Regions from separate parts of the Shewanella sp. JNE2 genome, predicted to be linked through region 2. Evidence: predicted binding sites of a transcription regulator. Region 2 holds the regulator's gene; each other region holds the start of a gene.
The links. The regulator sigma-54, encoded in region 2, starts transcription at its own class of promoters, with help from an activator protein. The targets are predictions, from matches to a motif close to GTTGGCACGNNNNTNGNNT.
Positions count from the first base shown of each region.

Region 1: MZ182_RS16405 (nitric-oxide reductase large subunit) is a predicted target of sigma-54. The motif match lies at 1,578-1,596, and genes of this name have one in related genera.
Region 3: flgB (flagellar basal body rod protein FlgB) is a predicted target of sigma-54. The motif match lies at 2,032-2,050, and genes of this name have one in related genera.

Region 1 covers NZ_CP096169.1:3,660,228-3,664,517, reverse strand. The annotation lists gene MZ182_RS16405 (nitric-oxide reductase large subunit) at 1-1,532, opposite strand, end outside; gene MZ182_RS16400 (potassium/proton antiporter) at 2,144-3,868, shown strand; gene MZ182_RS16395 (LpxL/LpxP family Kdo(2)-lipid IV(A) lauroyl/palmitoleoyl acyltransferase) at 3,935-4,290, opposite strand, start outside.
Region 2 covers NZ_CP096169.1:724,480-728,769, forward strand. The annotation lists gene rapZ (RNase adapter RapZ) at 1-761, opposite strand, end outside; gene ptsN (PTS IIA-like nitrogen regulatory protein PtsN) at 758-1,201, opposite strand; gene hpf (ribosome hibernation promoting factor) at 1,204-1,491, opposite strand; gene MZ182_RS03275 (RNA polymerase factor sigma-54) at 1,520-2,995, opposite strand; gene lptB (LPS export ABC transporter ATP-binding protein) at 3,099-3,830, opposite strand; gene lptA (lipopolysaccharide transport periplasmic protein LptA) at 3,827-4,290, opposite strand, start outside.
Region 3 covers NZ_CP096169.1:3,065,020-3,069,309, reverse strand. The annotation lists gene MZ182_RS13705 (chemotaxis protein CheV) at 69-989, shown strand; gene MZ182_RS13700 (CheR family methyltransferase) at 1,100-1,939, shown strand; gene flgB (flagellar basal body rod protein FlgB) at 2,084-2,488, shown strand; gene flgC (flagellar basal body rod protein FlgC) at 2,491-2,907, shown strand; gene flgD (flagellar hook assembly protein FlgD) at 2,932-3,693, shown strand; gene flgE (flagellar hook protein FlgE) at 3,761-4,290, shown strand, end outside.

The DNA.
Region 1 (4,290 bases), 1.7 Mb from region 2:
ATTAAACCAAGACGCACTAACATCAGGGCGATAACGGCGGTGGCGAAGGTCTCAAAGAAGCCTTCAACCCACAAATGCACCACCCACCAACGCCAATATTCGGCAATCGCGAGGTTAGAGTGTTTCCCCATAAAAAGACCTGCGCCATAGAATAATCCAATAGCGACGCAGGAGGCGTAAAGTACCCATATAACGGGTCGCATTTCACTTTGGACTTTGAGCGCAGGTTTCATTGCCGCAGTGACTAGGGCTAACCAAATTAATAGTCCAATTAACAACAGTATTTGCCATACGCGGCCTAAATCTATGTATTCATAACCTTGATGGCCGAAAAGGAAATTCATATCAAGATCAAAGTACTGCTGTACTCCCATCCACTCACCAGCCATTGAACCAACTACAATTATGACTAAGGCGACCCATAGCACGTTAACACCAAGGCGTTGAAATTTTGGCTCATGACCTGATAATGCTGGGGCAATATATAATCCTGTGCCTAGCCAAGCAGTGGCAATCCAGAATACTGCTAATTGAGTATGCCAAGTACGAGTGACTGAATAGGGGAGGATTTCTGCAAGGGGGAAACCGTAGAATTCTTGGCCTTCCACCGCATAGTGGGCGGTAATACCACCGAGTAAAATTTGTAGTAGAAAGAGGCCAATAGCGGTAATAAAGTATTTACCAACCGCTTTTTGTGAGGCGGTTGGTTTAGCCAAGAATAGTGGATCTTGCTCGGCAGGTTTAGGTAGGCTTTCGTGTTTACCACTGGCGTGATGCCAGATTAAGCCACCAATTCCTGCGATTAAAGTGACAATACTGAGGATTGACCAAACAATATTATCCGAGGTTGGGGTATTGCCTAGCTGCGGATCGAAGGGCCAGTTATTTGTATAAGTATATGAAGCATCTGGACGTTCAGTGATTGCGGCCCACGCCCCCCAGAAGAGAAAAGCATTGAGTTGCTCACGGCGGGCAAGATCGGGCACAGTGCCTTCTTTCATTGCATATTGCTCGCGTAAGTTTTTTAGCTCAGGATCGCTACCAAACAATGAGAGGTAGTGCTGGCTGACCTTATTAATGGCTTCAACTCGTGTTGTAGATAATCTGATAATACTCGTGCCATCAGCATGTTGTTCTACAGTATTACGACGCAAATCATCCCTTAGTGCTTGTTCTAAACCAGCCTTTGCAGGATTAGTCAGTTGTTCAAAGGGTTGTTGATATTGTTCCATTGCGCGTATGTTGAGCCAAGCCTCCGCTTCTTTGTGTAACCAGTCGGCAGTCCAATCAGGGGCAACATAAGAACCATGTCCCCAAATGGAACCCAGTTGATGACCTCCCATAGATCGCCATACTAATTGGCCTTGTTCTATATCTTGTCCACTAAACACTGTGTGTCCACTGGCATCGGTAAAGGCTGTTGGTATGGGTGGTTTTTCTCGATAAATTTCACTGCCAATACTAAGCAGTACCGTAAATGAAGCAATTAACACTAATAATAGTGCAATTACTGTGAGTTTTTGTTTGCTCATAAATCCCCTTAATACAACGTCATTTTGATACCTTTGTGTTATCTATAGCTGGAAATGTGCCAATATTTATCCTATTGAAATTAAATGAATATTTATTGAATGAGTGTCTTTTTGATACGTTTTTAAAGTGTCATAATGACAATTATTGTTTTTATGACACTATTTATTGAGTTGTGTCTTTAAAACAATCGTATTTAGGCTTCTTATCCTAGAACTTACTATTTTTATTGGTATTTTTATTGTTTGTGCTAATTTTCATAGTATATCGGGGTTTCTATTGCGTTATTGCTTGGTTTTAACGTCAATTAGGTAGGTTTTAATTGAATGGTTATTTTCTTAATGTATTGATATTTAGCTATTTTAATTGCAATTTATTGGGTTGTTGGTGTTATCGTGAAATTAGAATTTTTTACTGGTTTTTACATCAAAGCTAATACAAAGTTACTGTTGAAGCTATTTGTCTGTAGATGATTGAAATTTAATATTTAACGCTCCAATAATTCGCTATTTTTGTGCTAATATAAAATCATAAAAATCGTAAGTTGAGTCATTTTTAACCTCGGTGATTTGTCTATCGTTTAACTAAACAACCTGTATTTAAGGAGGCATGTGTGGATGCAGATTCCATCAATAGTTTTTTTCTGATCGGTGCCTTGCTTGCAGCAGTGAGTGTTTTGCTTAGTCCAATGTCTTCCCGTTTAGGCATTCCAATTTTATTGATTTTCCTTGCTGTAGGTATTTTGGCTGGTGAAGATGGTCTTGGTGGTATCCAATTTGATGATTACTCCACAGCTTATTTAGTCAGTAACTTAGCCTTAGCGATTATTTTGCTCGACGGCGGTATGCGCACGCGCGTAGCCAGTTTTAGGGTGGCGCTATGGCCTGCATTATCCTTGGCGACTTTTGGCGTTGCGATTACCACCAGTATTACTGGCTTGATGGCCGCATGGTTGTTTGATTTGCATTGGCTGCAGGGGTTACTGGTTGGGGCTATTGTGGGCTCGACTGATGCGGCTGCGGTATTTTCCTTACTTAAAGGACGAAGTCTTAATGAGCGGGTTGGGGCAACCTTGGAAATTGAGTCCGGTAGTAACGATCCTATGGCGGTATTTTTAACCGTCACATTAATTGCTATTTTGGCTAATGTTGATACTGAGCTTTCGGTTAGTTTTATGCTGGTAAGCTTTATTAAACAGTTTGGTTTGGGAATTTGTTTAGGTTTAGGCGGTGGTTGGCTGCTATGGAAACTGGTTAATTTAAGTAAGCTTGCAGAGGGGCTTTACTCAATTTTAGTCTTAAGTGGCGGACTGATTATTTATGCTGTATCTAACAAGTTGGGTGGAAGTGGCATTTTATCCATTTACTTAGTCGGATTATTCCTCGGTAATAAACCCACTCGTGGTCGTCATTCTATTTTAAACGTACTCGATGGTATGACTTGGGTCAGCCAAATCGGTATGTTCCTTGTCTTAGGCTTGCTACTTACCCCTTCTGATTTATTTGATATTTTGCTGCCTGGTTTTGCCTTGGCATTTGGGATGATCTTATTCGCCCGTCCTCTGGCTGTGTGGCTGAGCTTATTGCCCTTTAAAAGCTTTAGTAGCCGGGATCGTTGGTTTATTTCTTGGGTGGGGTTACGCGGCGCTGTACCGATCATCTTAGCAGTATTTCCTATGATGGCGGGCCTGCCAGGGGCTCAGTTATATTTCAACTTAGCTTTCTTCGTCGTGCTAGTCTCGCTGCTGATCCAAGGAGCTTCGTTAACTACGGCAGCGCGCTTGGCAAAGGTGGAACTGCCCCCAAAGCCGCTCCCCATTTCACGCTCGGGTGTTGAAATTTATCCGAGTAGTGAATGGGAGGTCTTTGTTTACTGTTTGAGCGAAAATAAATGGTGTGTTGGTGAGCCCTTAAAACGGTTATCGATGCCTGATGGTACGCGTATTGCGGCTGTTTTTAGGGGAGACAAACTATTGCATCCCTCTGGTAGTACTTGCTTAGAGGCGGGAGATATACTCTGTGTTCTCGGTCAGGAGCGAAGTTTAGATGCATTAAGTCATCTTTTTAGCCAAGCACCTGAAACTAAGGAAGTTCCACGTTTCTTCGGTGATTTCTTTATTGAGACTGATGTCAAGTTAGCTGATCTGGCCCCTATCTATGGTTTGGACTTAGATGAGGAGGCGAGTGAGATGACAGTGGCTGATCTTGTGGCATCTGAGCTTGGTGCACATCCGGTTATAGGGGATCATTTCCAATGGCAATCTTTACACTGGGTTGTTGCAGGATTGCATGAAGGCAAAGTGACGAATATTGGGATTCGCTTACCGCCAGAAACCTAGCATTCTAGGGCCTATAAAAAATGCCAGCTTAATTGCTGGCATTTTTGTGTTAAAAAGTGTGTTAGGTTACTGATATACAGATTTATCAGTGGGATCAGGACGAGTCTTAAAGCGGCGATGCAACCACATATATTGGGCGCGGTTTTTATCTATGATGGACTCGATAATCTTGTTACCGCGAATGGCATCGGCTAATTCATCTTCGCCGGGGAAATTATCCAGCGGTGGCATGATTTCAATTCGATAACCTTCATCACCTTCAGTACGCTCTACAAAAAAGGGTAGCACTTTAGCTTTACCGAGTTTGGCTAAGGTCGTCGCGCCCGTAATCGTTGCCGTATCAGGCATGGCATAAAAGGGAATAAATACGGCACTTGAACGGCCAAAGTCCTGATCGGCAGTGTACCAAATTACATCGGGAT
Region 2 (4,290 bases):
GATCTGTGCTGTCCACCTGTGCAACCAATCGCAATGGTTAAATAACTGCGATTATTACGCTCAAGGTGTGGTAACCAGGTTTCTAGTAAGTTTTCTATCTGCCAAATGAACTTGTTTACCAGGGGCTGGCGATTCAAAAACTCAGCCACAGGTTCATCTAGGCCTGTCAGTGGACGCAATGCTAACTCCCAATGGGGGTTAGGTAAAAAGCGCACATCGAACATAAAGTCGGCTTCTGTAGGCATGCCATTTTTAAAGCCAAAGGACTCAAAGTAGATGACTAATTCTTTATCAACGCTACCAAGAAGAATTTGTCTGACTTGATCGCTTAAATCATAGATATTTAAATTTGAAGTATCTATGTAGTGATCTACCAGTTTGGACATAGGTTCGAGCAGTTTGCCTTCAAGTTTAATGGCTTCTTGTAGGGATACTCGACTTTTAGATAACGGGTGCAGGCGGCGCGTTTCACTGTAGCGTTTAAGTAACACTTTATCGCTTGAATTGAGGAAGAAGCTGGTAATCTCCGTCCCTGCTGGCAGGTTAGAAAGCTGCTGAACCAGCACTTTATCTTGCTCTGGCATATTACGAACATCGACACTAATGGCGACAAGATCGTTACTGCCTTTGAGTTGCTCAAGCAAACTGCCTATTAGTGGCAAGGGAAGGTTATCGACACAGTAATAGCCGAGATCTTCAAGCACCCTAAGTGCGACAGATTTGCCTGAGCCAGAGCGGCCTGACACTATGACCAGTTTCATCCAGTGATTACCTGATAGAGTTCCGTTTCATCATGCGTCTTACGCAGTTGTTTTAATATTTGTTTATCACTTAGCTTTTCTGCCATGCACGACAACGTGCTTAGGTGCTGTTGGCATTGATCCGCCGGCACAAGCAGTGCAAACAAAATATCAACAGGTTGCTTATCGATAGCGTCAAAAGCTATCGGTTCCTCACATTTTACGAGTATTGCAATGGGTTGTGTAATATCGGTTAATCGACCATGTGGAATGGCGATACCGTTACCTATACCTGTGCTCCCCATCTTTTCGCGCGCCACAAGGCTTTCGAAGATCTCTTGAGATGAGAGGGTGGGGTACTGGGCAGCGGCTAAGTCACTGATGAGTTCCAGTACCTTTTTTTTACTGCCCGGAGTGGCGCAGGTAGTGCACTCCGGCCTCAGTATGGTACAAAGTTCCATTATTAGTGTTTTGTTAACTTCTCTTTGTGTTTAATAACCTGACGATCAAGTTTATCGATCAGGACGTCTATGGCAGCATACATGTCAGTATGCTCTGAAGTTGCAAAAACTTCACCACCGGTGAGGTTGATTCGCGCTTCGGCAATCTGTTGCATTTTCTCAACATTGAGCACAACGTGCACATTATGGATCTGTTCGAAATGGCGTTCAAGTTTTGAAAATTTTTCCTCTACATATGCCCGTAACGATTCAGTAATCTCGATATGGTGTCCAATGAGCTTTATTTGCATAGAAACGTCCTCCGATATCCATAGTAGGCTATAAACTTTTACGCTGATTGGAAGGGGGAATAAGCATTGCTTCTCGATACTTCGCAATGGTTCTGCGCGCAACATTTATTCCCTGTTCTGCCAGAAGTTGTGCCATCTTGCTGTCGCTTAATGGTTTTTTCTGGTTTTCCGCGGCAACCAGTTTTTTAATAAAGGCTCTGATTGCTGTGGATGAGCACTCACCGCCATCGTCAGTCCCGACATGGCTTGAGAAGAAGTATTTTAGTTCAAAAAGTCCCTTAGGGGTATGTATGTATTTTTGAGTTGTGACCCGTGAGATGGTGGACTCATGCATTTCAACCGCTTCGGCTATATCGTTAAGTACCATAGGTTTCATAGCTTCTTCACCGTACTCAAAGAAGCCTTGTTGGTATTGAACGATACAATTGGCCACTTTGAGTAAGGTGTCGTTACGACTTTCTAAGCTCTTGATAAACCATTTGGCTTCCTGCAGATGGCCACGAATAAATTGGCTGTCTGCTTGGCTTTTTGTGCTGCGAGCCATGGCGGCATATTGCTGGTTTACATTGATTTTGGGCATGCAATCTGGGTTGAGTTCTACCACCCAACGGCCATTTTTCTTCGATACCGACACATCTGGGATCACATATTCTTCATCCATCGGTGTGATCAACAAACCTGGGCGAGGGTTCAGCGTTTGTATCAGTGCGATACCATCCCGAAGTTCATCTTCTTTCAGTTTGGTTTTACGCATTAACAGCCTAAAATCGCGAGCAGCGATCAGATCTAAATGATCTTTGATCAACATGCGGGCATTTTCGAGATGTGGTGTGTCCGGCGAAAAATGGGATAGCTGGATCAGTAAACATTCGCTGAGATCTCTTGCTGCAACACCAACAGGATCAAAGTGTTGGATACGTTTAAGTACAGCTTCGACTTCGTCTAACTCAATCTCATGATTTCCCATCGCTTCGAGAATATCTTCAGTACTTTGGGTGAGATAGCCCTGATCATCAATGGCATCAATAATGGCAGTGGCAATGGCAAGATCGGTTTCAGAGAAGGGGGTGAGGTTTTTTTGCCATTCTAAATGTTCATGCAGGCCCTCGCTGGTTTCCCCCTGAAAGGGCATATCGTCTTCTCTACTGCCACCCGAACCTGAGTTGGGTGAGGCGGTAAATACTTCATCCCAAGTGGTATCCATGGGCAGTTCATCTGGCATAGATTCTTTGGTCAAGGATTCTGCGGTATCAACAGTGGAGCTATCTTGTTCGGGGGGCAGTGGGCTTGATTCGCTGAAATCGGTGTCTGATAAATTCTGGTTGCGTTCTGTAGGTGCGTCAAATTGCTCATCTTCCAGCTCAAGAAGAGGATTAGAGTCTAAGGCTTGCTGGATCTCTTGTTGTAATTCCAATGACGAGAGCTGCAACAGACGAATCGCCTGTTGTAACTGTGGCGTCATGGTTAACTGTTGGCCCAGTTTGAGCTGGAGTGACGCTTTCATGTTACCGCTGATCCCTACGTTATTATTTTTGAATGAGGCCGCTTGTTATCAGTGAGTGGAGTCTAGTCGCGATAATTTTAGGCTATAGACTCCGCTGGAGTAACTATAGCCTGAATTGTTCACCTAAGTACACAGCCCTAACTTGCTGATTGTCTAAGATCTCTGCAGGAGTTCCCTCGGCAATCAGGTTTCCATGACTTACTATGTAGGCATGTTCACATACGTCTAATGTTTCTCGGACATTGTGGTCTGTGATAAGTACGCCTAAGCCACGACTCTTAAGTTGTTCGATAATTTTTTTGATATCGATGACGGAAATCGGATCAACGCCCGCAAAAGGCTCGTCGAGTAGAATAAACTTTGGATTGGCCGCGAGGGCGCGGGCAATTTCAACTCGGCGACGTTCACCCCCCGAAAGGGACATACCTTGGCTATCGCGAATATGGGTAATATGGAACTCTTCGAGTAGGTGTTCCAGTTCTTCTTCGCGTTCTTCGTCTTTTAGCTCTTTACGGGTTTGTAATACCGCCATGATATTGTCGTGAACGGTCAGCTTACGGAAGATACTGGCTTCTTGTGGTAAGTAACCAATTCCTTTGCGGGCGCGAAGATGCATAGGGTCTGCAGTTAAATCATCATTGTCGATAAAAATATGGCCTTTATCGCTTTTTACTAACCCAACCACCATGTAAAAGGTCGTGGTTTTACCTGCACCATTTGGGCCGAGTAAGCCAACAATTTGGCCGGTTTTGACTGTCAGACTGACGTCTTTAACAACTTGGCGGTTTTTGTAGCTCTTCGCGAGATTTTGTGCTCTTAGGGTGATTTGGGTCATTGAGAATCCTGCTCTTTCACAGGTTTATCTGCGGGTGTTTGGGTTTTGAGATCATCCTGATAGTTTTCAGGTTGGATGATAGTGATCACGCGATCATCACCACTCCCTGTGCTTTCTGCGATCAGTTTTTGTTGAATGATGTTGTAACGAATGAGGTTACCTGTCACTTGACTGCCCGCTTGATCGAGGGAGGCCGAACCTGTCAGTGTTAATGTTCTTGTCGCCATTTCATAGCGAATTTCTTTAGCACTGGCGGAAGCAGGGCGACCATCATCTAATATTTGGGTGTAAGTCGCGGGGTTGCCCGTTGCAACTAAGATTTTGCTGGTTTCACCATCGGCAGAAAAGGCGCGAAGCTGGGCCGCTTGGATTTTGATTGAACCCTGTGTGACTTCTACTGGGCCAAAGAAGATGATTTGGTTGTTTTTGATATCTGCGGTTTGGCTAACGGCTTTAATTT
Region 3 (4,290 bases), 2.2 Mb from region 2:
AGCAATTTATATGCCTATACTCATACGAGTCTTAGGGTCGTACATAAACAGAACAACAAGGCAGAGTTATGTCGAGTATTCTTGATTCAGTCAACAAACGAACTCAGCTCGTTGGCCAAAACCGTTTAGAGCTTTTGCTATTTAAGTTAAATGGTCGTCAGCGATTCGGGATAAACGTGTTTAAGGTGAAAGAGGTACTGCAGTGTCCGCCGCTGACGACTTTGCCTAAACTTAACGCCAATGTGAAGGGGGTTGCACATATTCGAGGTACAACAATTTCAGTTATTGACCTCAGTGCGGCGACTGGTGGTCGTCCCTTAACGAGTACTGAAAATTGCTTCATTATTATTTCTGAATATAACCGAAGTGTGCAGGGCTTTTTAGTCAGTTCTGTTGAGCGAATTATTAACATGAACTGGGAGGCTATAATGCCTCCTCCTCAAGGTGCCGGTCGTTATTCTTATCTTACAGCGGTGACTGAAATTGAGGGGGAATTGGTTGAGATTTTAGATGTAGAAAAAATCTTAGATGAAATCTCACCGGTAAAAACGGCGATTAGTGAAGAACTCAATGAGCAACTAACCATCGACCGTACGCAGCATTACCATATTATGGTTATCGATGATTCCGCTGTCGCACGTAAGCAAATCATTCGCTCCTTAGAGTCCTTAAATTTGCAGATAGATACGGCGAAAGATGGTCGTGAGGCCCTCGATAAGTTAAAGGCTATTGCCAGTGAAATGGATAATGTTGCAGATGAAATTCCATTAATTATCTCTGACATTGAAATGCCTGAAATGGATGGTTATACCTTAACGGCTGAAATCCGCGATGATCCAAAGCTTAAACATATTAAAGTTGTGTTGCATACATCACTCAGTGGGGTGTTTAACCAAGCTATGGTGCAAAAAGTAGGGGCTAATGATTTTATTGCAAAGTTTAACCCAGATGAATTAGCAGCAGCAGTGAACAAGCATTTAAGTTTATAAATGATAGCGTTGGGGGTTAGTGCCGAGTTGAGCTTTGCGCTATAATCAGCCCCTTATAACATTTTAGTTTTGCACTGTTTTTGGTGCTCGCTAGCGATAGGATCTAGGACGTGAATGTGCCAAATAAGTCACTTGCTGAAGCTGAGTATAATCAATTTAGGTTGTTCCTAGAGCAACATAGCGGCATCGTACTGGGTGAAAATAAGCAATATCTAGTACGTAGCCGTCTTGCCCCTTTGATGGGGAAATATAATCTGCCATCATTATCTGATGTGGTTAAGCACTCGATGAAACCGACAGAGCGAGCTCTGAGGGCTGAGGTTATCGATGCAATGACGACAAATGAAACGTTATGGTTTCGTGATCGTTACCCATTTGAATTGCTAAATAATGTTTTACTTCCAGAGTACAGCCGCTTAGGTCGTCCATTGAAAATTTGGTCTGCAGCTTGCTCATCTGGGCAAGAGCCTTACTCATTGGCGATGACCATTTTGGAATATCAGCAGAAAAAACCGGGTGCCCTTGCTGGCGGTGCAACAATTCAAGCAACAGATTTATCTCCCTCAATGCTAGAGCGTTGTAAAAATGCTGAATATGACAGCTTAGCTTTAGCAAGGGGCTTATCGGATGAGCGTAAGCGTCAGTTTTTTGATGCATTACCTTCTGGCAATATGAAGCTGAAGGATAATGTTAAGCGACTCGTTAACTTTAGAGCTCATAACCTGCTTGAAAGTTATACTTTGCTAGGTAAATTTGACATTATTTTTTGCCGTAACGTGCTAATTTACTTTGCGCCAGAGGCAAAAGCCAAAATTTTGCGGCAATTTGCTGCCGCTCTTAATCCAAAAGGGATTTTGTTTTTAGGGGCTTCAGAATCGATTGCAGGCTTAACCGATGAGTTTGATATGGTGCGTTGTAATCCTGGGATTTATTATCAGAAAAAGACTTAACTAGCTTATTTAATTGAAAATTACCGACTTATGTCGGTAATTTTTTGCCGCTATTTTTACCTGCCACCACTGTTTACCACTATTATCTTCTTTTTGGCACATGAATTGCTTTATTCCTGCGAGTGACACTATGGAGGCAATTTTATGGCGATCAATTTCGATAATGCATTGGGTGTGCATCAATACACTTTAGGCATACGTGCTGAACGGGCTGAAGTGATTTCAAGTAATATCGCAAATGCCGATACGCCACATTATAAAGCCCGTGATGTCGATTTCTCTGCTGCGATGCAAGCCGCTCGTAGCCAACAGCAACAGCGTAATCATCTCGATATCACAGATCATGAACGGCACTTTGGTTTAGCGGAATTAACGGGCCAATATGTTAAATTTCGTGTTCCAAATCAACCTGATACTGGTGATGGTAATACTGTTGATATTCAACAGGAACAATCTGCCTTTATGCAAAATGCCCTCGAATATCAAATGTCACTGGGGTTTTTGGATAGTAAGTTTAGTGGCATGAAAAAAGCACTAAGAGGTGATTAATCATGAGTTTATTTAGCATTTTTGATGTCGCTGGCTCTGGAATGTCAGCACAATCGGTAAGGCTTAACACTACGGCCAGTAATATTGCAAATGCTGACTCAGTTTCAAGCAGTATCGATAAAACTTACCGTTCTCGTCATCCTATTTTTGAAGCTGAAATGGCTAAAGCACAGAGCCAACAGCAAACCTCTCAAGGGGTAACGGTAAGGGGGATAGTAGAAAGTGATAAACCCTTACTCAAAGAGTATTCACCAGATCATCCTATGGCGGATGCCGATGGCTTTATTTATAAACCGAATGTAAATGTCATGGAAGAAATGGCAGATATGATTTCTGCCTCTCGCTCATATCAAATGAATGTTCAAGTCGCTGAAGCCGCAAAATCAATGCTGCAACAAACACTTGGGATGGGTAAATAACATGGGTTATTTAGGAGGTAAGCTGTGAGCCTCATTAATCAAGTTAATCAAGCGTCAACGCAAACGACTCAAACTAAGAGTCAATCAGGTGCTGTAACAACGAACTCGACAACGGGAAATCCTTTTTTGGATAGTCTTCGTTTACCAACAGAGTCAATCGTGCCTGAAGCGAAAAGTCAGCAGTTGACACAAGAAGATTTTTTCTCGTTATTAAGTCAACAATTATCCATGCAAGATCCATTTAAGCCTGTGGATAATGACCAGATGATTGCTCAAATGGCTTCTTTCTCTACGGTAGATGGCATCTCTAAGCTTAATAAAGAAATTGTTAATCTAAATAGCGTAATGACATCGAGCCAAGCGTTACAAGCATCGGGGCTTGTCGGACGAAAAGTGCTACTTCCCACTGATACTGGATACGTTTCTAGTGAAAATCCTTCGATGAAAGGGGTGATTAGTACAACGGAAAAAATTCCAGTGATCAATGTGCGGGTTGAGGATGAAAAAGGACAAGTGATTACCACATTTAATGTTGATGGTAGTAAAGGCGGTAATATCGACGTCAATTGGGATGGATTAGATAAGAATGGTCAGCCTGTTGTCACAGGTAACTATTCGATTAAAGCCAGTGGGTTAGTTGACGGTAAATCCCAACAGTTAGCTGTATCCACCTATGCACATGTCAGTAGCGTTTCTTTAGGTACCGCAAGTACTGGTGCAATTTTAAACCTACGTGGTGGTATGGCCTTTAAACTTTCTGATGTGTTGTCAGTGTCCGAAACTTAATATTGCCAGTATCTAAAATGGACGCTACTCGTCCACAATTGAATTGAGTCAAATGTAGAGGTGAATTATGTCGTTTAACATTGCATTGAGTGGCATTTCGGCGGCGCAGAAAGATTTAAATACGACTGCGAACAACATTGCTAACGCAAATACTATTGGTTTTAAAGAGTCACGTGCCGAATTTGCGGATGTGTACGCTAATTCAATTTTCTCTAATTCTAAAACGGCCGTTGGTGGCGGTGTTGCAACGAGTCAAGTGGCTCAGCAATTCCATCAAGGAAGTTTACAGTTAACGAATAACTCTCTGGATTTGGCGATTAAAGGTGGTGGTTTTTTTGTCACATCTTCAGAGCTTGGCACATTAGATTTTTCCTATACTCGGGCTGGTGCATTTAAAGTTGATGCGAGTAACTATATGGTTGACTCATCTGGTAACTACTTGCAAACCTTTCCCGTTGATAAAGAAGGGAACTCAACGTCTGTCAGTTTAACGACTGCTAAACCTGTTCAAATCCCCGATACCGCAGGTAGCCCAGTAAAGACTGAGAATGTCAGTTTTCAGATGAATTTAAATGCTAAAGAGGGGTCACTCGATCC